One region of the Microbacterium sp. UNCCL10 genome, then DNA from elsewhere that is predicted to be linked to it. Evidence: predicted binding sites of a transcription regulator. Region 1 holds the regulator's gene; each other region holds the start of a gene.
What was found. Region 1 encodes HrcA, which represses chaperone genes, less so after heat shock. Its sites were predicted from a motif close to TTNGCACTCGNNNNNNNCGAGTGCNAA; they were not measured.
Positions count from the first base shown of each region.

Region 1 (7,241 bases):
TCTGCAGATCATCCCGGTGCTGAACAAGATCGACCTGCCGGCAGCCGACCCGGAGAAGTACGCGAAGGAGCTCGCCGGTCTCATCGGCGGACGTCCCGAAGACGTCCTGCGGGTCAGCGGCAAGACCGGCATGGGGGTCGAGGAGCTCCTCGACCACGTCGTCGCGCAGATCCCGGCTCCCCAGGGCGACCCGGACGCCCCGTCCCGCGCCATGATCTTCGACTCGGTCTACGACGCGTACCGCGGCGTCATCACGTACGTCCGCATGATCGACGGGTCGCTGAAGCCGCGCGAGCGCATCCAGATGATGTCGACCCGCGCGGTGCACGAGCTGCTCGAGATCGGCGTGTCCTCGCCCGAACCCGTTCCCACGAAGGGTCTCGGGGTCGGCGAGGTCGGCTACCTCATCACGGGCGTGAAGGACGTGCGGCAGTCGAAGGTCGGCGACACCGTGACGAACGCGGCGAAGCCGTCGTCCTCTCCGCTGCCGGGCTACACCGACCCGAAGCCGATGGTCTTCTCCGGGCTGTACCCGATCGACGGCAGCGACTACCCCGTGCTCCGCGAAGCGCTCGACAAGCTCAAGCTGTCCGACGCGTCCCTGAACTACGAGCCGGAGACCTCCGTCGCCCTGGGCTTCGGGTTCCGCTGCGGGTTCCTGGGTCTGCTCCACCTGGAGATCGTGACGGAGCGCCTGGAGCGCGAATTCGGTCTCGACCTCATCTCCACCGCGCCGTCGGTGACCTACGAGGTCGTCACCGACGACAAGAAGACCTTCACCGTCACCAACCCCAGCGAGTTCCCGTCCGGGACGAAGATCTCCAGCGTCACGGAGCCGATGGTCAAGGCCGCGATCCTCGCGCCCAAGGACTACGTCGGCACGATCATGGAGCTCTGCCAGTCGCGTCGCGGCACACTGCTGGGCATGGAGTACCTCGGCGAGGACCGCGTCGAGATCCGCTACAGCATGCCGCTCGGCGAGATCGTCTTCGACTTCTTCGACCACCTGAAGTCCAAGACCGCCGGCTACGCGTCGCTGGACTACGAGCCGAGCGGCGACCAGGAGGCCGATCTCGTGAAGGTCGACATCCTGCTGCAGGGCGAGCCCGTCGACGCGTTCAGCGCGATCGTGCACCGCGACAAGGCCTACGCGTACGGCGTGCTCATGACCGAGCGCCTGAAGAAGCTCATCCCGCGCCAGCAGTTCGAGGTGCCCATCCAGGCCGCCATCGGCGCCCGCATCATCGCCCGCGAATCGATCCGCGCCATGCGCAAGGACGTCCTCGCCAAGTGCTACGGCGGCGACATCAGCCGCAAGCGCAAGCTGCTGGAGAAGCAGAAGGAGGGCAAGAAGCGCATGAAGATGGTCGGTCGCGTCGAGGTCCCCCAGGAGGCGTTCATCGCCGCCCTCTCCGGCGACGTCGAGAGCAAGGACAAGAAGTAGGCTGGAGCCCATGCGCCGCGGGAGCTTCCAGGACGGGACAGTGGACTACGCCGCCGTCGGGGCGACTCAGGCGGCCGACCTCATGGGCTACCCGCCCGAGAAGAGCGTCCCCGCCGAGGCCTCCTGGCGGATCGGCAGCGGCCAGGCCCGGTTCGCCTCGTCCGCCGACGCCCTCCTGGCCTGGAGCGCCCTGCGCGGCGCGGGTCTGGAACTGACCGACGTGCGCCCGGCCGCCGGGCCGATGTACTCCGGCGTCAGCTTCGATGCCGAGGGCAACCCGCTCGTGCCGAGCCGGATGGAGGCGGACCAGCGCTTCGACGCCGACGGGACGCCCTATGTCGCGGCGGGGACGACGATCCGCGTGCACGGGCGTGTCAAGGCGATGCGCGCCGACGCCGAGCTGCGGGTCATCTACGTCATCGAGGAGCCGCGGCGGGTCGGGTTCGCGCTCGGCACCGTGTCCGACTCGGTCGTCAGCGGCGAGGAGTCGTTCCTCGTCGACTGGCGCGACAACGATGAGGTGTGGTTCACGGTGCGGGCGTTCGACCGTCCCGTCGCGCCGCTCTACCGGCTCCTGCCGCCCCTGACCAAGCGGCGCCGCCGGGAACTCTTCCAGGGGTACCTGCGCGCGATCTCGCCGCTGTACGCCACCCCCGCCTGATGGGCGCCGCGCTCCCCGTCGGCGATCCCGCCCCGCGCGACGGCGCACTGCCGGCCGACATCGCACCGTCACCGGAGACCGACTTCGGCGTGTACCTGCATGTGCCGTTCTGCCGCGTACGGTGCGGCTACTGCGACTTCAACACCTACACGGCCACCGAACTGCGCGGCGCACGGCAGGACGCGTACGCGGACGAGGTGCTGCACGAGGTCGCGCTGTCGCGGCGGGTCCTCGCCGAGCGCGGACCGCTCCGGCCCGCCCAGACCGTCTTCTTCGGCGGCGGGACCCCGACCCTCCTGCCCCCCGGCGACCTCGCCCGGATGCTCACCGGCGTCCGGGAGACGTTCGGTCTCGCCGACGGCGCCGAAGTGACGGTCGAGGCCAATCCGGACACCGTCACCGACGCCGTGGCCGCCGAGCTCGCCGCCGCCGGGGTCACGCGGCTGTCGATCGGGATGCAGTCCGCCGTGCCGCACGTCCTCGCCGTCCTGGACCGCACCCACGACCCGGCCCGGGTCACGACCGCGGTCGCCGCGGCGCGCCGCGCGGGCCTGGACGTCAGCGTCGACCTCATCTACGGGTCGCCGGGGGAGTCCCTTTACGACTGGCGACGATCGGTCGATGCCGCGCTGGCCCTCGCGCCGGACCATATCTCGGCGTACGCGCTCATCATCGAGGACGGCACGAGGCTCGAGCGGCAGATCCGCCGCGGGGAGGTGCCCGCGCCGGACGACGACCTGCAGGCCGACATGTACGAGCTCGCGGACGACCTGCTCGCCGCGGGCGGCTACGGCTGGTACGAGGTGTCCAACTGGGCCAGGGATGAGCGGCACCGGTCGCGCCACAACCTCGCGTACTGGCGGGGGACCGACTGGTGGGGCTACGGTCCCGGCGCGCACAGCCACGTCGGGGGGCTCCGCTGGTGGAACGTCAAGCACCCTGCCGCCTACGCGCAGCGTCTCGCCGCCGGGGAGTCGCCCGCGGCCGGACGGGAGCGCCCCGACGAAGCCGCCCGTCGCCTGGAGACCGTGCTGCTGCGCTCGCGCATCGCCGAGGGCCTTCCCGTGTCGGAGGTCACCGGCGAGGGTCGCCGGGCCGTCGCCTCCCTCATCGCCGACGGGCTCATCGACGGGGCGGCGGCCGTGCACGGCCGCATCGTCCTGACCCGGCGCGGCCGGCTCCTCGCCGACGCCGTCGTCCGGGCGCTGACCGTCTGACCTCTCCGGAGGGGCATCCGTCCGCGCGGCGGGATAGAATTGGCACTCCAGGATCACGAGTGCCAGCGAGGAGGGACCATGGTCTCCGAACGAGGTCTGCAGGTCCTCCGCGCGATCGTGCAGGACTACGTCGACACGCGCGAGCCCGTCGGCAGCAAGGCGATCGTCGACCGCCACCACTTCGGCGTCTCGGCGGCGACGATCCGCAACGACATGTCGCTGCTCGAGGACGAGGAGCTCATCGCCGCCCCGCACACGTCGTCGGGGCGCATCCCCACCGACAAGGGCTACCGCGTCTTCGTCGACCATCTCGCCGAGCTCCGTCCGCTCACCGGCGCGCAGCGCGCCGCGATCTCCTCGTTCCTCGAGGCTCCTGTCGACCTCGACGACCTCCTCGTGCGCACCGTCCGGTCGCTCACCCAGCTCACCGGCCAGGTCGCCATCGTGCAGTACCCGTCCTTCGCGCGCGCGAGCGTCTCGCACGTCGAGTTCGTCCATCTCGGCGGGACACGCGTCGTCGTCATCGTCGTGACCGACACCGGCCGGGTCTCGCAGCGCGTCGCGTTCCTCCCGTTCGAGCCCGACGAGGACGAGACCCTCGCGGTCAAGGCGCAGGTCGCGTCTCTCGTGACCGGGAAGAGCGTGCGCGACGCCGCGCAGGCCGTGACCGACCTGCTCGCCGTCGAGGGCGCCGGCGACCGGCGTGACCTCGCGCTGCGCACGGTCGCGCGAATCGTCTCCGAGGAGCTCGACGAATTCCGGCAGGACCGCCTCGTCATGGCCGGAGCCGCGACGCTCGCGCGACGGGAGAACGACTTCCGCGGCAGCATCTATCCGCTTTTGGAGGCCATCGAGGAGCAGGTGACCCTGCTACGGCTCATGAGCGAGATGGTCGCCGACGACAAGGGGCTCTCGGTGTCCATCGGGCAGGAGAACGAGTCGTTCGGGCTCTCCGAAGCGTCCGTCCTCGCGAGCGAGTACGACCCCACCGGCTCGCGGGCGCGCGTCGGCATCCTCGGCCCCACCCGCATGGACTATCCCACCAACCTCGCGGCGGTCCGCGCCGTCGCGCACTATCTCAGCCGACTGCTCGACGAAGACGAGCGGTCCCGCTGAACGACGCATACGCGCCCTCGCGGGCGCCCAGGAAAGGCGATTGTGGCTGATCACTACGAGGTACTCGGCGTGTCGCGAGATGCGACCCCCGACCAGATCAAGAAGGCGTACCGGCGGCTCGCCCGCGAACTGCACCCGGACGTGAACCCGGGCGCGGACGCCTCCGAGCGCTTCAAGCTCGTGACGCACGCCTACGACGTGCTCAGCGACCCGGAGCAGCGGCAGCGCTACGACATGGGCGGCGACAACAGCCCGTTCGGCGGGGCGCAGGGCTTCGGCGGCTTCGGGGACATCTTCGAGACGTTCTTCGGCGGAGGCGGGGGAGGGCGTGGGGGACGCCCCCGCTCGCGCCGCGAGCGCGGCCAGGACGCCCTCGTGCGCGTCACGCTGGACCTCGGCGACATCGTCTTCGGCGCGCACCGCGACATCGAGGTCGACACCGCCGTCCTCTGCGAGACGTGCCAGGGCTCGTGCTGCCAGCCGGGCACGCAGCCGGTCACGTGCGACATCTGCCACGGCTCCGGTCAGGTGCAGCGCACGGTCCGCAGCCTCCTCGGCAACGTGGTCACGTCGCAGCCGTGCACGACCTGCCAGGGCTACGGCACGACGATCCCGTACCCGTGCGCATCGTGCCAGGGCCAGGGGCGCGTCCGCTCGCGCCGCACCGTGTCCGTCGACATCCCCGCCGGCGTCGAGTCGGGCCTGCGCCTGCAGCTGCCGGGCTCCGGGGAGGTCGGCCCCGCCGGCGGCCCGAACGGCGACCTCTACCTCGAGGTCACCGTGGCGGCGCACGAGACGTTCAGCCGTGACGGCGACGACCTGCTCGCGACCCTCGAGGTCTCGATGCCCGACGCGATCCTCGGCACCACGACCCGCATCGCGTCGCTCGACGGCGATGTGGACCTCGAGGTGCGTCCCGGCATCCAGTCCGGCGACGTCCTGACGATCAAGGGCCGCGGCATCACCCCGCTGCGCGGCACGCAGCGCGGCGATCTTCGCGTCGGCATCCAGGTGGTCACGCCCACGCGGCTCGACGCCAAGCAGCGGGCCCTCATCGAGGACTTCGCGAAGAAGTCGAAGGCCCCGGCTCCCCGCCTCGCGGAGTTCCACCAGGGGATGTTCTCCAAGCTCCGCGACCGGTTCCGGAACGGCTGAGCCGTGGCGCTGCACTTCCTCGTGGAGGATGCCGGCGACATCCCGGTGGGCGGCGAGGTCGTCCTCACCGGCGCTGAGGCGCACCACGCCGCGGCGGTCCGCCGCGTCCGCGTCGGCGAGGAGGTCACGGTCGGTGACGGGCGCGGCGTCCGGCTCAGCGGCGCCGTCGAGGAGGCCACACCCGCGCGGGTGACCGTGCGGGTCACCGCTCGCACGGTCACCGAGCCGCCGCGTCCGCGGCTCGTGCTCGTCCAGGCGCTCGCGAAGGGCGACCGCGACGAGCTCGCGGTGCAGGCGGCCACCGAGCTCGGCGTCGACGAGATCGTGCCGTGGCAGGCGGCGCGCAGCGTCTCGCGCTGGGATGCCGCGAAGGCCGCCAAGGGCGTCGCCCGGTGGAGCGCGATCGTCCGGGAGGCCGCGAAGCAGGCGCACCGGCTCTGGGTCCCCGAGGTGACGTCGCCCGTCACGACGCGCCAGCTCGCGGCGCGCGCGGCGCAGTCGCGGATGCTGATCCTCGAGCCGACCGCCGAAGCGGCGCTGTCCGCCCTCGACCTCACCGCCGGCGACGGCGACCTCGTCCTCGTCGTCGGTCCGGAGGGCGGCATCGCACCCGAGGAGCTCACGGCGCTCACCGCCGCCGGCGCCACGCTCGTGCGGCTCGGCGAGACGGTGCTGCGCACGTCCACCGCAGGACCCGCGGCCCTCGCCGTCGCCAGCGTCCGCCTCGGCCGGTGGTGAACGCCGCTGGCTAGACTGGGCACATGAGCGAACCGTCGATCTTCACGCGCATCCTGCAGGGGGAGATCCCCGCCGAGATCATCGCCGAGACCGAGAACGCCTTCGCCATCCGCGACATCCATCCGCAGGCTCCCGTGCACCTGCTCGTGATCCCCAAGTCCGAGCAGTACCGCAACGTGGTCGAGCTCGCCGCAGGCGACCCCGACCTCCTCGCAGAGCTCGTCGGTCTCGCGAACTCGGTGGCCGCCGAGCACGCCGACGGCGACTTCCGCCTCATCTTCAACACCGGCCCCGGCGCCGGACAGACCGTCTTCCATGTGCACGCCCATGTGCTCGGTGGAGGCCTTCCCGAAGGGAGCCTCGGTGGCTGATGCCCCCGAACCCACCGTCGAGCTGATCTACGCCGACGGCGTCGCGATGGTCCAGCTCCTCGGACCCCAGGATCGACTCCTGCGGGCCGTCGAGCGGGAGCACCCGTCGGTACAGGTGCACGTCCGCGGCAACGAGATCACGCTCAGCGGCGAACCCGCCGCCGTCGCCGCCGCGCGCACGCTCGTCGAGGAGCTGATCTCGCTCGCGCGGGCCGGACAGGGCCTCGACCCGTCCGACGTCCGCGCGTCCACCCGCATCCTCGAATCCGGGCAGCGCCCGTCAGAAGTGCTGGGCGAGGCCATCCTGTCCTCGCGCGGGAAGATCATCCGCCCGAAGACGCTCGGCCAGAAGAACTACGTCGACGCGATCGATGAGAACACGATCGTCTTCGGCATCGGCCCGGCCGGCACCGGCAAGACCTACCTCGCGATGGCGAAGGCGGTGCAGGCGCTGCAGCGCAAGGAGGTCAACCGCATCATCCTCACGCGGCCCGCCGTCGAGGCGGGGGAGCGGCTGGGGTTCCTGCCCGGAACCCTGA
Region 1 covers NZ_JQKT01000007.1:1,084,741-1,091,981, forward strand. The annotation lists gene lepA (translation elongation factor 4) at 1-1,444, shown strand, start outside; gene BR85_RS05420 (DUF1990 family protein) at 1,455-2,105, shown strand; gene hemW (radical SAM family heme chaperone HemW) at 2,105-3,322, shown strand; gene hrcA (heat-inducible transcriptional repressor HrcA) at 3,401-4,438, shown strand; gene dnaJ (molecular chaperone DnaJ) at 4,481-5,593, shown strand; gene BR85_RS05440 (16S rRNA (uracil(1498)-N(3))-methyltransferase) at 5,597-6,331, shown strand; gene BR85_RS05445 (HIT domain-containing protein) at 6,355-6,702, shown strand; gene BR85_RS05450 (PhoH family protein) at 6,659-7,241, shown strand, end outside.

Region 2 (7,241 bases), 710 kb from region 1:
CGGTGCGGCCGCCTGTCGCGGCCTCACTACGCTGGACGGGTGACGTCCTCCGCTCCGGCGCGCCTGCCCGCGTGGCTTGCGCTGTCGGGGGCGGTGCTCGTCGGCGTCCTGACCGCCGCGCAGGCGCGGGTCAACGGCCAGCTGGGCGCGCGCATCGGCGACGGGCTGACCGCCGCCGTGATCTCCTTCGGCTCCGGACTGGTCGTGCTGATCGTGCTGACCGGACTGCTGCCGGACGGCCGTCGCGGCCTCGCGCGCCTGATCGAGGGGACGCGGGGGCGCACCATCCCGTGGTGGATGCTGGCCGGCGGCCTCGCCGGGGCGTTCACGGTCGCGACGCAGGGCATCGCGGTCGCCGTCATCGGCGTCTCGCTCTTCACCGTCGGGGTCGTCGCCGGCCAGACCCTCTGCGGACTCGTGCTCGATCGCACCGGCTACGGCCCCGCCGGGGTCGTCGCCGTCACGATGCCCCGCGTCGCCGGCGGCGCGCTGGCTCTCCTCGCCGTCGTCGTGTCGCTGCAGGGCGGCGTGCTCGATCAGGTGCCGTGGTGGATGCTGCTGATGCCTTTCCTCGCCGGCATCGGCATCGCGTGGCAGCAGGCGACGAACGGCCGGCTGCGTCAGCGCGTCGGCACGCCCCTGACGGCGACACTCGTCAACTTCGCCGGCGGGACCCTGGTCCTGGTGATCGCCGCGCTCATCCACGGGGCGATCGTGCGGCCGGTGCTCACCGTTCCGGGGGAGCCGTGGCTCTACCTCGGCGGGGTGACGGGCGTGGTCTACATCTTCCTGTCGGCGGCGCTCGTCGCACACACTGGGGTGCTGCTGTTCGGGCTCGGCGCCGTCGCGGGTCAGCTGATCGCGGCGTTCCTGCTCGATCTGCTCTGGCCGGCCGCGGCCGGCGCGGGCCTGCTCCTCGAGCTCCTCACGGTCGGGATCGCGCTGTGCTCCGTCGTGGTCGCGACGGCGCCCCGTGCGTGGCGCCGGCCGCGGCGCCCGCGCCCGCGCGAGCAGGGCGCGGCTCAGGGCTGAGTGTCGGGCTCGATCGCCGTCTCCTGGGCCGCGGCGCGCTCGGCGGCGGCCGCCGCGGCATCCTTCTTGCCCTTCGGCATCCGCGTCAGGAGCTTCCGGGCGTCCACCGCCTTCCGGCGCCCCGCGCGCGCCCCCGCCGGCTTCCCGCCGACGTACAGCCAGCCGAGGAGCTCCTCGTTCTTGGCCAGGCCGTGCGCCTTCGCGACGGCTTTCGCCCGCGTGTAATGGCCGGTGCGCCAGATGACACCCCAGCCGGCCTCGTCCAGCAGCAGGCTGAGCATGTGCGCGACGCCGGAGGCGACGGCCTCCTGCTCCCACCGCGGCACCTTCCCGCTCTTGTGGTAGCTGGCGACCACCGCGATGAGCAGGGGTGCGCGCAGCGGCTTGCTCGACGGCTTCGTGTCGCCGTCGGCCTTCGCGATCGCCCGCCCGAGGCGCTCCCGGTCCTCGCCCCGCAGCTCGATGAGCCGCCACGGCCGAAGGTTCGAGTGATCCGCGACGCGCGCCGCTGCGGCGACGAGGGTGAGCAGCTCGGCGCGCGTCGGCGCCTCGGCCGTCACTTTCGACCACGAGCGGCGGGCCCGGACCGCCTCGAGCGCGGCGCCGGTCACGATTCCGGGGCGAAGTTCAGCGACAGCGAGTTCATGCAGTAGCGATCGCCGGTGGGCGTGCCGAATCCGTCCGGGAACACGTGCCCCAGGTGCGAGCCGCATGCGGCGCAGCGCACCTCGGTGCGGACCATCCCGTGCGAGCGGTCCTCGATGAGCTCCACGGCCTCCGGGCGCACGGATTCATAGAAGCTCGGCCAGCCGCAGTGCGAATCGAACTTCGTTCCGCTCTGGAACAGCTCGGCGTTGCACGCGGCGCACGTGTACAGGCCGGCGCGGCTCTCGTCCAGGAGCTCGCCCGTCCAGGCGCGCTCCGTCCCGGCTTCGCGGAGCACGGCGTACTGCTCGGGCGTCAGCTCGCGACGCCACTCGTCTTCGGTCTTGTCCACGCGGTATGTCATGTGTCGACTCCTTCTCACCTCCATTCAACCCGAGTGCGGACGGGAGTGTTCCCCCAGAATGGTCAGGTGGCGAATCAGGGCGAGACGGATGCGGTCGCCGCGCGCTACGCCCGCTTCGCCGCCGCGGAGGCTCCCGGCCGATCCGCGGTGTACGAGGAGTGGGCCGCGGGTGTTGCTGCCCATGCCGACGTGCAGGCCGTGCTCGCCCGCATCCCGGCGAACCGGCGCCAGCCGCCGCTCGTCTTCGCCGTCACCCGGCTACTGGGCGCGGGGGAGCCGTCCTTCGCCGGGTGGCGCGCGTGGCTGCTCGCGCACGCCGAGGATGTCGTCGCCGAATGCGGACGACGGTCGCTGCAGTCCAACGAGCCGCTGCGGTGCGCCGCGCTGCTGCCGGCGCTCAGCCGCATCCCCGGACCCATCGCGCTGCTCGAGATCGGCGCGAGCGCGGGCCTGTGCCTGTACCCCGACCGGTACTCGTACCGCTACGTGTCGCCGGACGGCGACCTGATCGAGCGCCTCGATCCGGTCGACGGGCCGTCGAGCGTGGAACTGGAGTGCGAAGTCCGCGGCGCTCTGCCGCCCCTGGCGCTGCCGGAGGTCGTGTGGCGCGCGGGCATCGACCTGAATCCGCTCGACCCGACCTCGCCGGACACCGCCGCGTGGCTCACCCGCCTCGTGTGGCCGGGAGAGACCGGACGCGCGGAGCGCATCGCCGCGGCCGTCGCGGTCGCCGCCGCCGACCCGCCGCTGCTCGTCGCCGGCGACGCCGTGGATCTCCTCGCGTCGGTCGCCGCCGAGGCGCCGGCCGACGCGACGCTCGTCGTCACGACGCCCGGCGTGCTCGCGCACATCCCGTGGGCCGGCCGCCGCCGCGTCATCGAGGCCGCGCGGCGGGCGGGCCGCTGGGTCACGATCGACGACCCGGCGCTCCACGACGGCTGGAACGCCCCGATCGAGGACTGGCCCGGCGGCTTCGCCGTGGCCCTGGACGGCGAGGTGCTGGCCGCCGCCGACCCGCTCGGGGCCTGGCTGCGGTTCTGAGCCGTCCCGCCGTGCGGGGTGCTGGGTGAGCCGCGGCGTCATGTCCCGCCGTGCGGGCGCCCGATTCGCGGCGAACTGCAGGATCGGGTGTGACAGGTGGTGCCGGTGAGTCACTCGCGCCCCACGAGTCACACTCGGCCCTGCGGTCTGCCGTGCCGCGCCGCCCCGCGTGCCGCGCGGCCCCGCGCTCCGGGCCGCCCCGCGCCGCGCATCGGGCCGAGCCGGGTGTGGCGCCGCGGCGGCGGGCCGCCTCCGGGTTAGCGTGAGGATGTGCCCCTCTCCGACCGCGACCGCGACCTGCTGGCGTTCGAGGCGCGGTGGCAGCGGCACGGCGCCGCGAAGGAGGAGGCCGTCCGCGTCGAGCTCGGGCTGACCCCGGCGCGGTACTACCAGCTCCTCGGCCGCCTCATCGACGACGCTGACGCGCTGGCCCACGACCCCATGCTCGTGCACCGGCTGCGCCGCCTCCGCGACGCCCGTGAGCGGGCTCGCCTCTCCCGGGCGTCCGTGCTCACAGCCTCCCCCCGGTAGCATTCTCTGGTGCCGAAAACGCCCGACCCGAAGGACCGTTTCGATGACCTCCCGGTCGATCGCGGCCGCGTCGGCGCGCACCGCGCGGAGAACCCCCGGCTGCGCGGCGGGCTCGTCCTCCTCTGGTCCGCGGTCGCCACGGTCGCGCTGATCGCCGTCGGGATCTTCGGGACCCTCGTCGCCACCGGCCGCGTCGTGCCCTTCCCGGCGCCGTCCGGATCGCCTGCTCCCGTCGCGACGGCCGAGCCCACGATCGACACCGGCTACACCGTGCTCGTGCTCAACGCGACGGGGGAGCGCGGCCTCGCCAATCTCGTCCGCGACGAGATCCTCGATGCGGGCTGGGCCGGCGACGCCGTGCTGGCCAGCGAGGCGGGCGCGGACGACTTCGAGCTGACGACGGTGTACTACCCGACGGCCGAGGACGAGGGCGCCGCGCGCGGCGTCGCGCAGCTCGTCGGCGCGACGCGGCTCGTGCTCGACGACGCGTACCAGCCCGCCGACGACCCGGACGCGCGCCAGCTCGCCGTCGTGATCGGCCTCGATCGCGCCGGCGCCGCCGGCGACTCCACGCCGACCCCCTGATCGGCGCCGCGCGCGGCGTGTGTTTCACGCGTGTGAACAGTTCTATGCGGCGCGGTCAACAGTTCCCGGATGCCGGGATCCGGCCGCGGCCGCGTGGCTAGCATGGCGAGGTCCCACAGCTTCAGGAGATTCGCATGACCCAGGGCACTGTCAAATGGTTCAACGCCGAGAAGGGCTACGGCTTCATCACCGTCGTCGACGGCCAGGATGTGTTCGTGCACTACTCGAACATCGAGATGAACGGCTTCCGCGTCCTCGAAGAGGGCCAGAAGGTCGAGTTCACGGTCGGCACCGGTCAGAAGGGTCCGCAGGCCGAATCCGTGCGGCCCGTCTGAGCGCCGGTGCGGCCGCCGCGCAGTAGCCTGTGGGCGTGAACCTCCGTCGTGCTCGCCTCGCGGGCGCTGCGGCGTTCGCGACGGCGGGTCTGCTCCTCTCCGCGTGCGCGCCCACCCCGGCCGCCGCGCCCTCGCCGACGCCGCGCGTCACGCATTCCGCGGAGCCGACGCCGTCATCCACTCCCACACCGGTCCCCGTCGTCCAGACCGGGCCGCTGCGGGGCACCGTCGTCGAGGATGCCGCGGCCCTGGGGCCGGCGCTGTCCGCCAAGATCGACAACCACCCGGATGCCCGGCCGCAGTGGGGCCTGGAGCACACCGACATCGTGTTCGAAGAGCTCGTCGAGGGCGGCATCACGCGCTACGTCGCCGTCTGGCACTCCGACGTGCCCGACGAGATCGGGCCGGTCCGCAGCATCCGGCCCATGGACCCCGACATCATCGCGCCGTTCGGCGGGATCGCCGCCTACTCCGGCGGGCAGGAGCGCTTCGTTGCGATGATGCAGGACACCGACGTGCACAACGCCATCCACGGCGGTGCGGACGACCGGTTCATGTACCGTGCGACGTCGCACACGGCGCCGCACAACGTGGTCGTCGAGGCGCGGGAGCTGCGTGCGGAGTACGCCACGATCGCGCCCCCGCCCGTGCAGTTCCTCTTCGCCCCGCGCGGGCACGCGCCGATCTTCGGCGCCGCCGCCGGCGGCATCGACGTGCGATTCTCGACCGTGTCGGCACGCTCGTGGCGATGGGATGCCGGCTCGGCCGCCTACCTCCGTTCGCAGGACGGACGCGCCGACCTCGACGCGGCGGGCGCACAGCTGCGGGCGACCAACGTCGTGGTGCTGCAGGTGGCGATCGACTGGTCCTACGGCATCGTGCCGCGCACCGTCATGGTCGACAGCGGCGACGCCTGGGTCTCCACCGGCGGAAGCGTCATCCGCGGTCGCTGGTCGAAGCAGAGCCAGACCTCCCCGATCGCGCTGACGAACGCCGCCGGCGGCGAGATCAGGCTGGCGCCCGGCAACACGTGGGTGGAGCTGGTCCCCACCTCCGGAAGCGTCTCGGTCACCGGCTGACGCGTCCCGCGCAGCTTGCACTCCCCATGGCCGAGTGCCAGAATGGGTTAGCACTCACGGATAGCGAGTGCTAATGACTCATCCTCACGTCCGGGAGGGACGACACACTTATGGCAAAGATCATCGCTTTCGACGAAGAGGCCCGACGCGGCCTCGAGCGCGGCCTCAACATCCTGGCTGACGCCGTCAAGGTGACGCTCGGCCCCCGCGGTCGCAACGTCGTGCTCGAGAAGAAGTGGGGCGCCCCCACCATCACGAACGACGGCGTCTCGATCGCCAAGGAGATCGAACTCGACGACCCGTACGAGAAGATCGGCGCGGAGCTCGTCAAGGAGGTCGCCAAGAAGACCGACGACGTCGCCGGTGACGGCACGACGACCGCCACGGTCCTCGCTCAGGCGCTCGTCCGCGAAGGCCTGCGCAACGTCGCAGCCGGCGCCGACCCCATCTCCCTGAAGAAGGGCATCGAGAAGGCCGTCAAGGCTCTCTCCGACGAGCTGCTGTCCTCGGCCAAGGAGGTCGAGACCCGCGAGGAGATCGCCGCCACGGCATCCATCTCGGCTGCTGACCCGGAGATCGGCGAGCTCATCGCCGAGGCCATCGACAAGGTCGGCAAGGAGGGTGTCGTCACCGTCGAGGAGTCGAACACCTTCGGCACCGAGCTCGAGCTCACCGAGGGCATGCGCTTCGACAAGGGTTACATCAACCCCTACTTCGTCACGGACCCGGAGCGCCAGGAAGCGGTCTTCGAGGACCCCTACATCCTCATCGCGAACCAGAAGATCTCGAACATCAAGGACCTTCTGCCGATCGTCGACAAGGTGATCCAGGAGGGCAAGGAGCTCCTCATCATCGCCGAGGACGTCGAGGGCGAGGCTCTCGCGACGCTCGTGCTCAACAAGATCCGCGGCATCTTCAAGTCGGTCGCCGTCAAGGCTCCCGGCTTCGGCGACCGTCGCAAGGCTCAGCTGCAGGACATCGCGATCCTCACCGGCGGCCAGGTCATCACCGAAGAGGTGGGCCTCAAGCTCGAGAACGCCACGACCGACCTGCTCGGCCGCGCGCGCAAGGTGATCATCACCAAGGACGAGACGACGATCATCGAGGGTGCCGGCGACGCCGGCCAGATCGAGGGCCGCGTCACGCAGATCCGCCGCGAGATCGAGAACACGGACAGCGACTACGACCGCGAGAAGCTCCAGGAGCGTCTCGCGAAGCTCGCCGGCGGCGTCGCCGTCATCAAGGCGGGTGCCGCGACCGAGGTCGAGCTCAAGGAGCGCAAGCACCGCATCGAGGACGCCGTCCGCAACGCGAAGGCGGCCGTCGAGGAGGGCATCGTCCCCGGTGGTGGCGTCGCGCTCATCCAGGCCGGTCAGCGTGTCTTCGGCAACCTCCAGCTCGAGGGCGACGAGGCGACCGGTGCGAACATCGTCAAGGTGGCCATCGAGGCTCCGCTCAAGCAGATCGCGCTGAACGCCGGTCTCGAGCCGGGTGTCGTCGCCAACAAGGTCGCCGAGCTCGAGGCCGGTCACGGCCTGAACGCGGCCACCGGCGAGTACGTCGACATGTTCGCCGCGGGCATCATCGACCCGGCGAAGGTCACCCGCTCGGCGCTGCAGAACGCCGCGT
Region 2 covers NZ_JQKT01000007.1:370,220-377,460, forward strand. The annotation lists gene BR85_RS02020 (DMT family transporter) at 40-1,032, shown strand; gene BR85_RS02025 (nitroreductase family protein) at 1,023-1,643, opposite strand; gene msrB (peptide-methionine (R)-S-oxide reductase MsrB) at 1,640-2,041, opposite strand; gene BR85_RS02035 (DUF2332 domain-containing protein) at 2,108-3,082, shown strand; gene BR85_RS02040 (DUF3263 domain-containing protein) at 3,353-3,613, shown strand; gene BR85_RS02045 (LytR C-terminal domain-containing protein) at 3,623-4,198, shown strand; gene BR85_RS02050 (cold-shock protein) at 4,333-4,533, shown strand; gene BR85_RS02055 (DUF3048 domain-containing protein) at 4,569-5,612, shown strand; gene groL (chaperonin GroEL) at 5,723-7,241, shown strand, end outside.
Region 2: the regulator HrcA is predicted to act here: its motif matches at 5,660-5,686, upstream of groL (chaperonin GroEL).

Region 3 (7,241 bases), on a different contig from region 1:
GGGGCGGGGGTCGGACTCGCCGGCGCGGCGACATCCGGTGCGGGCACCGACCGTGCGGGCGTCAGCACGGGCTGACCGGGGGTCGATCCGCCGGGGGCCGGTGCGACCGGCTTGAGGGGAGGCTGGCCGACCTGCCCCGCCTTCGGATTCGCCGGCGGCGGGCGGAACCCTGCGCCCAGTCGCTCGGCCGGGTTCGATCGGCGCACGTCGGGGAGCAGGCGTGGCGCGGGAGCGGGCTCGCGCGGCGACTCGGCGGTCGGGACGTCGGGCGCGGCGATCGGCGCGGCGATCGGTTCGACCGGTGCGGTGCGGGCAGCGACGTCCTCGTCGACGGTCCGCCACGGCACAGCCCACGGGCCGAGCTCGGCACCGTCCGCCACCGCGGTGACGGCGCCGGCGGCGTGGAGCCGTGCGTCGGTGCGATCGACACCGGATGCCACCGACGCGCCGAACGCGACGCCGCCGGAGACGATCGCGGCCGCGGCCGTCGCGCCGATGACCCCCCGCCAGCGCGACGGGACGGAGGCGCGGAGCGCGGGCACGAGCGCCCTCAGCGGCGCCCGGGCATCGTCGGTCGTGGTCGACTCGTCCGCGATCGACGCAGCCGCCGGGCGAGCCGCCGCCGCGGCGGCGGCCGCGCGGGACGCGCCGAGCGCGACCACGGCCTTCGGATCGGCATCCGCTCGCAGCGGGAGGTCGAAGCACTCGGAGAGCAGCTGGGCGACGCGGGGGATGCGGCTCGACCCACCCGAGAGGAGGACGGCCTCGACGTCGTCGTCGGCGACGCCGGACGCGAGCCGGGCGCGGGCGAACACGTCCATGGTGCGGGCGATATGACGCTCGATCATCCCCTCGAACTCGCTGCGGATCAGCCGCACGGTGCCCCCAGCGCCCAGCAGGACGGGGATGACCGCTTCCGCATCGAAGGAGAGGGCCTCCTTCGCGGCGACGCACTCGCGCCGCAGCGCCGCCAGCCCCACCGCCGAGGCCGCCCCCACCGCGGGGGAGGACGCCAGGACGTGGCCCATGACGGCGTCGTCGAAATCGGCGCCGCCCAGGTCGTCGAGACCGGTCGTGTGGACGACCGTGACCTGCTCCCCGTCGCCGATGCGCACGAACGTGACGTCGAAGGTCCCCGCCCCGAGGTCGTAGACCGCGAGCACCGCGCCGGGCGTCAGGGGGTGGGCGGCCGCGTAGTGCCGCGCCGCTGCCTCCGGCTCGGACAGCAGTGCGACCTCCCCGAGCCCGCAGTCGTCGAGGGCGCGACCGATCGCGTCGCGGCGATGCGTCCCCCACGACGCCGGGACCGTGACGGTCAGGGTCTCGATGGGCAGTCCCTCCGATGACTGCGCGGTGGTCGCCGCCCACTCGACCGCGCGGGCGAACAGCTCCTGCGGTGCGAACCGGCGGCCCCCGGCGGCCAGCGGGATAGGGTCCCCCACCCGGCGCTTGTAGTCGCGGAGCAACAGCGCCGGCTGCCCGACGCCGCGCCGCTCGGCTGCATCGCCGTGCAGGAGCCCGTCCTCGGTGACGAAGATCGCCGAGGATGCGGTGTCGGTTCTCTGCCCGAGCCGGACGCTCCGCACGGAGAGGCCCGCCGGGTCCATGACGGCGACCGCGGCAGCGATCTGCGATGACCCCACATCGACAGCTAGATGCATGATTCGACCCGACACGACGTTCCCCGATGACCCGCTTCGACGCGGGTCCTCCTTCTTGCCGGCCCCCGCGATACTTCCTACTCCGCAGGAGCGTGGGAGGGAAGGGGTGATACGCCGATCCCCCAGCAGATCCTCGATTAGGGGGTTGGGGGTGCGGTGCCGAGGGGGGATTAGGGGGAGGGGTGGGAGTGCGTCCGGGGGGATGGCTGGCACTCGCGTTGCGAGAGTGCCAGTCGCGCTCTAGACTTGCCGTTAGCACTCTCAGTGTGTGGGTGCTAACCAGTCTTGAAGCAAGAAAGAGGTAGACCGTGTCGGTTTCCATCAAGCCGCTCGAGGACCGCATCGTCATCAAGCAGGTCGAGGCCGAGCAGACCACTGCCAGTGGTCTGGTCATCCCCGACACTGCGAAGGAGAAGCCCCAGGAGGGCGAGGTCATCGCAGTGGGTCCGGGTCGTATCGATGACAACGGCAACCGCGTTCCGCTCGACGTCGCCGTCGGCGACCGCGTGCTCTACAGCAAGTACGGCGGCACCGAGGTCAAGTTCGGTGCGGACGAGTTCCTCGTCCTGTCGGCGCGCGATGTCCTGGCGGTCGTCGTCCGCTGATCTCGCGTCCGCGCGTTTTCCGGGAGGCCCGGATGCTTCGGCATCCGGGCCTTTCCGCGTCTCCGGCCTGGCAGTCTGCGGACGGAGGACGGCAGGATCCCGCATCCGCGGTGAACGCGGCGCAGTCATGACCGTTCTAGTCTTGGACCCATGACACCCGAGGAATCCGCCCGCGAGCAGACCCTCGGCGGCGTCTACGCCTTCTCGGCGTACTTCCTGTGGGGCTTCATGCCCCTGTACTTCCTGGCCCTCACGCCGACGGGGCCGTGGGAGGTCGTCGCGTGGCGCATCCTGCTCTCCCTCGCCTTCTGCGCCATCCTGCTGACGATCACGCGCACCTGGGCGAAGCTCTTCGCCATCCTCCGCAACCGGCGGCTCGTGCTCTGGACGATCGTCGCGGGCCTCCTCATCTACGTGAACTGGCAGGTGTTCCTCATCGGGACGCTCACGGGCCATGTGATCGAGGGCAGCCTGGGGTACTTCATCAACCCGATCGTGACCGTGCTGCTGGGCGTCCTCGTGCTGAAGGAGCGCATGCGGGTCGCCCAATGGGTCGCGATCGGCATCTCCGTCGCGGCCGTGATCGTCATCATCGTCGGCTACGGCGCGTTCCCGTGGATCGCGCTGACGCTCGCCGCCAGCTTCGGCACGTACGGTCTCGTGAAGAAGCAGATCGGTCCCTCCGTGGATGCCGTGAGCGGCCTCACGCTCGAGTCGCTGTGGCTCGCGCCGGTCGCCGTCATCCAGCTGATCGTCGTCGCGACGACCGCGGGCCTCACGATGGGGCAGGTGAGCGGATGGCACACCGTCCTGCTCCTGCTCGCCGGCGCCGTCACGGCCACGCCGCTCCTCTTCTTCGCAGCCGGCGCACGGCGGGCCCCGCTCACCGTCATCGGGATGCTCCAGTTCGTCGCGCCGATCCTGCAGTTCATCACCGGCGCGTGGATCATGCAGGAGCCGATGCCGCTCGAGCGCTGGATCGGGTTCGGGCTCGTGTGGCTCGCCCTCGTCGTGCTCATGGTGGACTCCCTGCGCAACGCGCGTCGCCCCGTGCTCGGGACCGCAAGGTAACGATTCACCTCCGTTACACATCGTTAACGAGACGCAACACTCGCGAGACGTGGACTTGGTTAGGTTTGTCCCACTGGGCGGCGCCCGAGCCACCCGTGTCCAAACACAGCAAGGAGCAACATGAGCGTCTTTACACGTTCGCGTGCTGGCAAGGCTCTCGGCGGCATCGCCGTCGTCGCCGTCAGTGCGGTTCTGCTCGCGGGGTGCGCCGGTGGGGGAACCACCGCCGAGCCCAGCGAGACCAATGCGCCTCCCGCAGAGGACCTGACCCTCAAGATCGGCACTGTGCTGCCGCAGACGGGCAGCCTCGCGTTCCTCGGCCCGCCCGAGGAGGCCGGTGTCCTGCTCGGCGTCACGGAGGTCAACGAAGCCGCGAAGGGCCTCACGATCGACCTGACTCCGGGTGACTCGGGCGACGCCGACAACAAGGCGTTCGAGACCACGGTCCCGAAGCTGCAGAACGCGGGAGTCTCCGCGATGATCGGCGCCGCTGCGTCGGGTGTGACGAAGCTGTTCCTCGACTCCAACGTGTCCGCCGGCGTCATCACGTTCTCGCCCGCGAACACCTCGCCGGACTTCACCGAGTGGCCGGACGACGACCTCTACTGGCGGACCGCCCCGAGCGACCTGCTCCAGGGCGAGGTCCTCGGCAACCTCGTCGCCGAGGACGGCCACAAGAACATCGGCATCCTGTACCAGAACGACGCGTACGGCACCGGCCTGCGCGCCGTCGTCAAGGAGGTCTTCGAGTCCACCGGCGGTACCGTCGTGGCCGAGGCGTCCTACAACGACGGTGACGGCCAGTTCGACGCTCAGGTCCAGACGATCTCGGCGGCCAACCCCGACGCGATCGTGCTGATCACGTTCGACCAGTTCGCGACCATCGCGCCGCTGCTGGTGAACGCCGGTCAGGACGCGGCGAACTTCTACCTCGTGGACGGCAACCTCAAGCAGTGGGGCGCCGACGTGTCGGTCTCGCTCGAGGGCGCGAAGGGCACGACGCCCGGTCCGGTGCTCGAGGACGACTTCCAGGGCCGCCTCAACGACGCCTGGACCGCCGACGGCAACGAGGAGCTCACGGACTTCTCGTACGCCGCCGAGTCGTACGACGCCGTCATCCTCCTGGCGCTCGCCTCCCTGGCGGCGGGCTCCACGGACGGTGCCGACATCGCAGCGAAGCTGCAGGAGGTCTCCGGTGGCTCCGGCGAGGGGGAGAAGTGCAGCTCGTTCGCCGAGTGCGCCGACATCATCCTCGACGGCGGCACGGCCGACTACGACGGCTACTCCGGCCCGGTCACGTTCGACGAGAACGGCGACCCGACCGAGGCGTCCATCGGCATCTTCCAGTACAAGGCCGACAACATGCACGAGCGCATCGAAACCCGCTGACGCTCAGCACACGCGGAAGGGCCCCGGAGCGATCCGGGGCCCTTTCCCGTGTGCCCGGGGCCTGTCACGGGCACGCGGGTCGGCCGCGCCGGGCCGGCGACCGCGCCCGGGCCGACGGGTCCGCGACGAAATGCAGGACCGGGTGTGACGCGTGGGGCGCATCTCCTGCCGCGCGCCTCATCCGTCACACTCGATCCTGCAGTTCGCACCGCGCGCACTGGCACGCACGCAGAGGGGGCGGATGCCGCAGCATCCGCCCCCTTGTCGGCCCTGGGTCAGTCGTTGCCGAGCGTGCCCAGGTACAGGCCGATGACGTGCGGGTCGTTGAGGAGGTCGCGGCCGGAGCCGGTGTGGGCGTCGCGGCCCTGGTCCAGCACATAGCCGCGGTCGCAGATCTGCAGGCAGCGCCGGGCGTTCTGCTCGACCATGATGGTCGTCACGCCGGCCTTGTTGATGTCGGAGACGCGGAGGAACGCGTCGTCCTGGCGGACGGGGGAGAGGCCGGCGCTGGGCTCGTCGAGCAGCAGCACGGAGGGTTCCATCATGAGCGCCCGGCTCATCGCGACCATCTGCCGCTCGCCGCCGGAGAGCGACCCGGCGCGCTGCTTGAGGCGCTTGCCGAGCTCGGCGAAGATGCCCGTGACGAACTCGAGGCGCTCGGCGTAGATCTTGGGGTTCTGGTAGAGCCCCATCTGCAGGTTCTCCTCGATGGACAGCGACGGGAAGACGTTGTTCGTCTGCGGGACGAACGCGACGCCGCGCTGCACGAGCTTGTCGGCGTTGAGGCCCACGATGCTCTCGCCGTTGACGGTGATGTCGCCGCCGCGGATCTTCACCATGCCGAAGATCGCCTTCAGGAGCGTCGACTTCCCGGCGCCGTTCGGCCCGATGATGCCGATCAGCTCGCCCTTGCGGGCGACGAGGTTCGCGCCGTTGATGATGTTGATGCCCGGCAGGTACCCGGCCGTCAGATCCTGCACGTTCACGACGACGTCGGATCCGGTCGTGGCCGGCGCCGCGGCGGGGGCGGGAGTGCTCACTTGGTCTCCTCTTCGGCGTTGGCGATCGATGCCGCCTCTTCCTCCTTGATCTCCTCGAGCAGCTCCTGTGCGGAGCTGTCGAGCTCACCGGCGACACGGCCGGTCACGACGCCGAGGTCGACATCCTGGTGGCTGCCGAGGTACGCGTCGATGACCGCCTGGTCCTGCATGACGCTGTCCGGCGGACCTTCCGCGACGACGCGCCCCTCGGCCATGACGACGACCCAGTCGGCGATGTGGCGCACCATGTGCATGTCGTGCTCGACGAAGAGGACGGTGACGCCCAGGTCCTTCAGGTCGAGGATGTGGTCGAGCAGCGACTGCGTGAGGGCCGGGTTGACGCCGGCCATCGGCTCGTCGAGCATCACGAGGTTCGGGTCGCTCATGAGCGCCCGCGCCATCTCCAGGAGCTTGCGCTGGCCGCCGGAGAGCGACGCGGCGAAGTCCTTCTCCTTGGCGTCGAGCTTGAACCGCTTGAGCAGTCCGCGGGCCTTCTCCTCGTTGTCGGTCTCCTGCTTGCGCCACACGAAGGGGAAGAACGCCTGCCAGAACTTCTCGCCGCGCTGCTTCGGTGCGCCGAGCTTCATGTTCTCCAGGACGGTCAGCAGCGACAGCGCCTTCGTCAGCTGGAACGTGCGGACCTGGCCCATGCGGGCGACCTTGAAGGCGGGGATGCCGGCGAGGCTCTGCCCGTCGTAGGACCACGTGCCCGTATTCGGCTTGTCGAAGCCGCACAGCAGGTTGAACAGCGTCGTCTTCCCGGCGCCGTTGGGGCCGATGAGCGCCGTGATGGCGTTCCGCGGGATCTCGAGGTGCTCGACGTCGACGGCGGTGAGACCGCCGAAGCGGCGCGTGACCCCGTCGATCACCATGATGGGGTCGACCTTGGTGACGCCGGGCACGCCGGGTCCGGTCGCGAGTCCCGTGGCCTTGGGCCGGGGGATGCTGCCGGTGGCGGATGCCGGTTCGGTGACGCCGTCCGTCTCCCCGGCGGGCGTGTCGCCCATCGGGACGTAGGCCGGCTCGCTCGGGCGGTCGCCCGGCGGGGTGCTTGGCGGGTTATTTGACAAAGGTCATCTCCCTCTTGTCGCCGAGGATGCCCTGCGGCCTGAAGATCACGATGAGCATGAGCGCTACGCCGACGAGGATGTACCGCAGCGTTCCCGCCTGGATGTCGGTCATCGGCAGCCAGCCGGCCTGCGCCATCTGGGGGAGCAGGTTGCCGAGCAGCGCGAGCACCATCCAGAAGATCACCGCGCCCAGCGACGGTCCGAAGATCGTCGACGCGCCGCCGAGGAGGAGGATCGTCCAGAGGAAGAAGGTGAGCGCCGTCGTGTAGCTCGACGGGATCACGGCGGACGGCAGCACGTAGATGATGCCGCCGAGCGCCCCGATGACACCGCCGACGACGAGCGCCTGCATCTTGTACGCGAAGACGTTCTTGCCGAGCGAGCGGACGGCATCCTCGTCTTCCC
Region 3 covers NZ_KN050821.1:85,006-92,246, forward strand. The annotation lists gene BR85_RS15050 (Hsp70 family protein) at 1-1,661, opposite strand, end outside; gene groES (co-chaperone GroES) at 1,970-2,266, shown strand; gene rarD (EamA family transporter RarD) at 2,417-3,337, shown strand; gene BR85_RS14510 (ABC transporter substrate-binding protein) at 3,458-4,726, shown strand; gene BR85_RS14515 (ABC transporter ATP-binding protein) at 5,002-5,766, opposite strand; gene BR85_RS14520 (ABC transporter ATP-binding protein) at 5,763-6,773, opposite strand; gene BR85_RS14525 (branched-chain amino acid ABC transporter permease) at 6,826-7,241, opposite strand, start outside.
Region 3: the regulator HrcA is predicted to act here: its motif matches at 1,868-1,894, upstream of groES (co-chaperone GroES).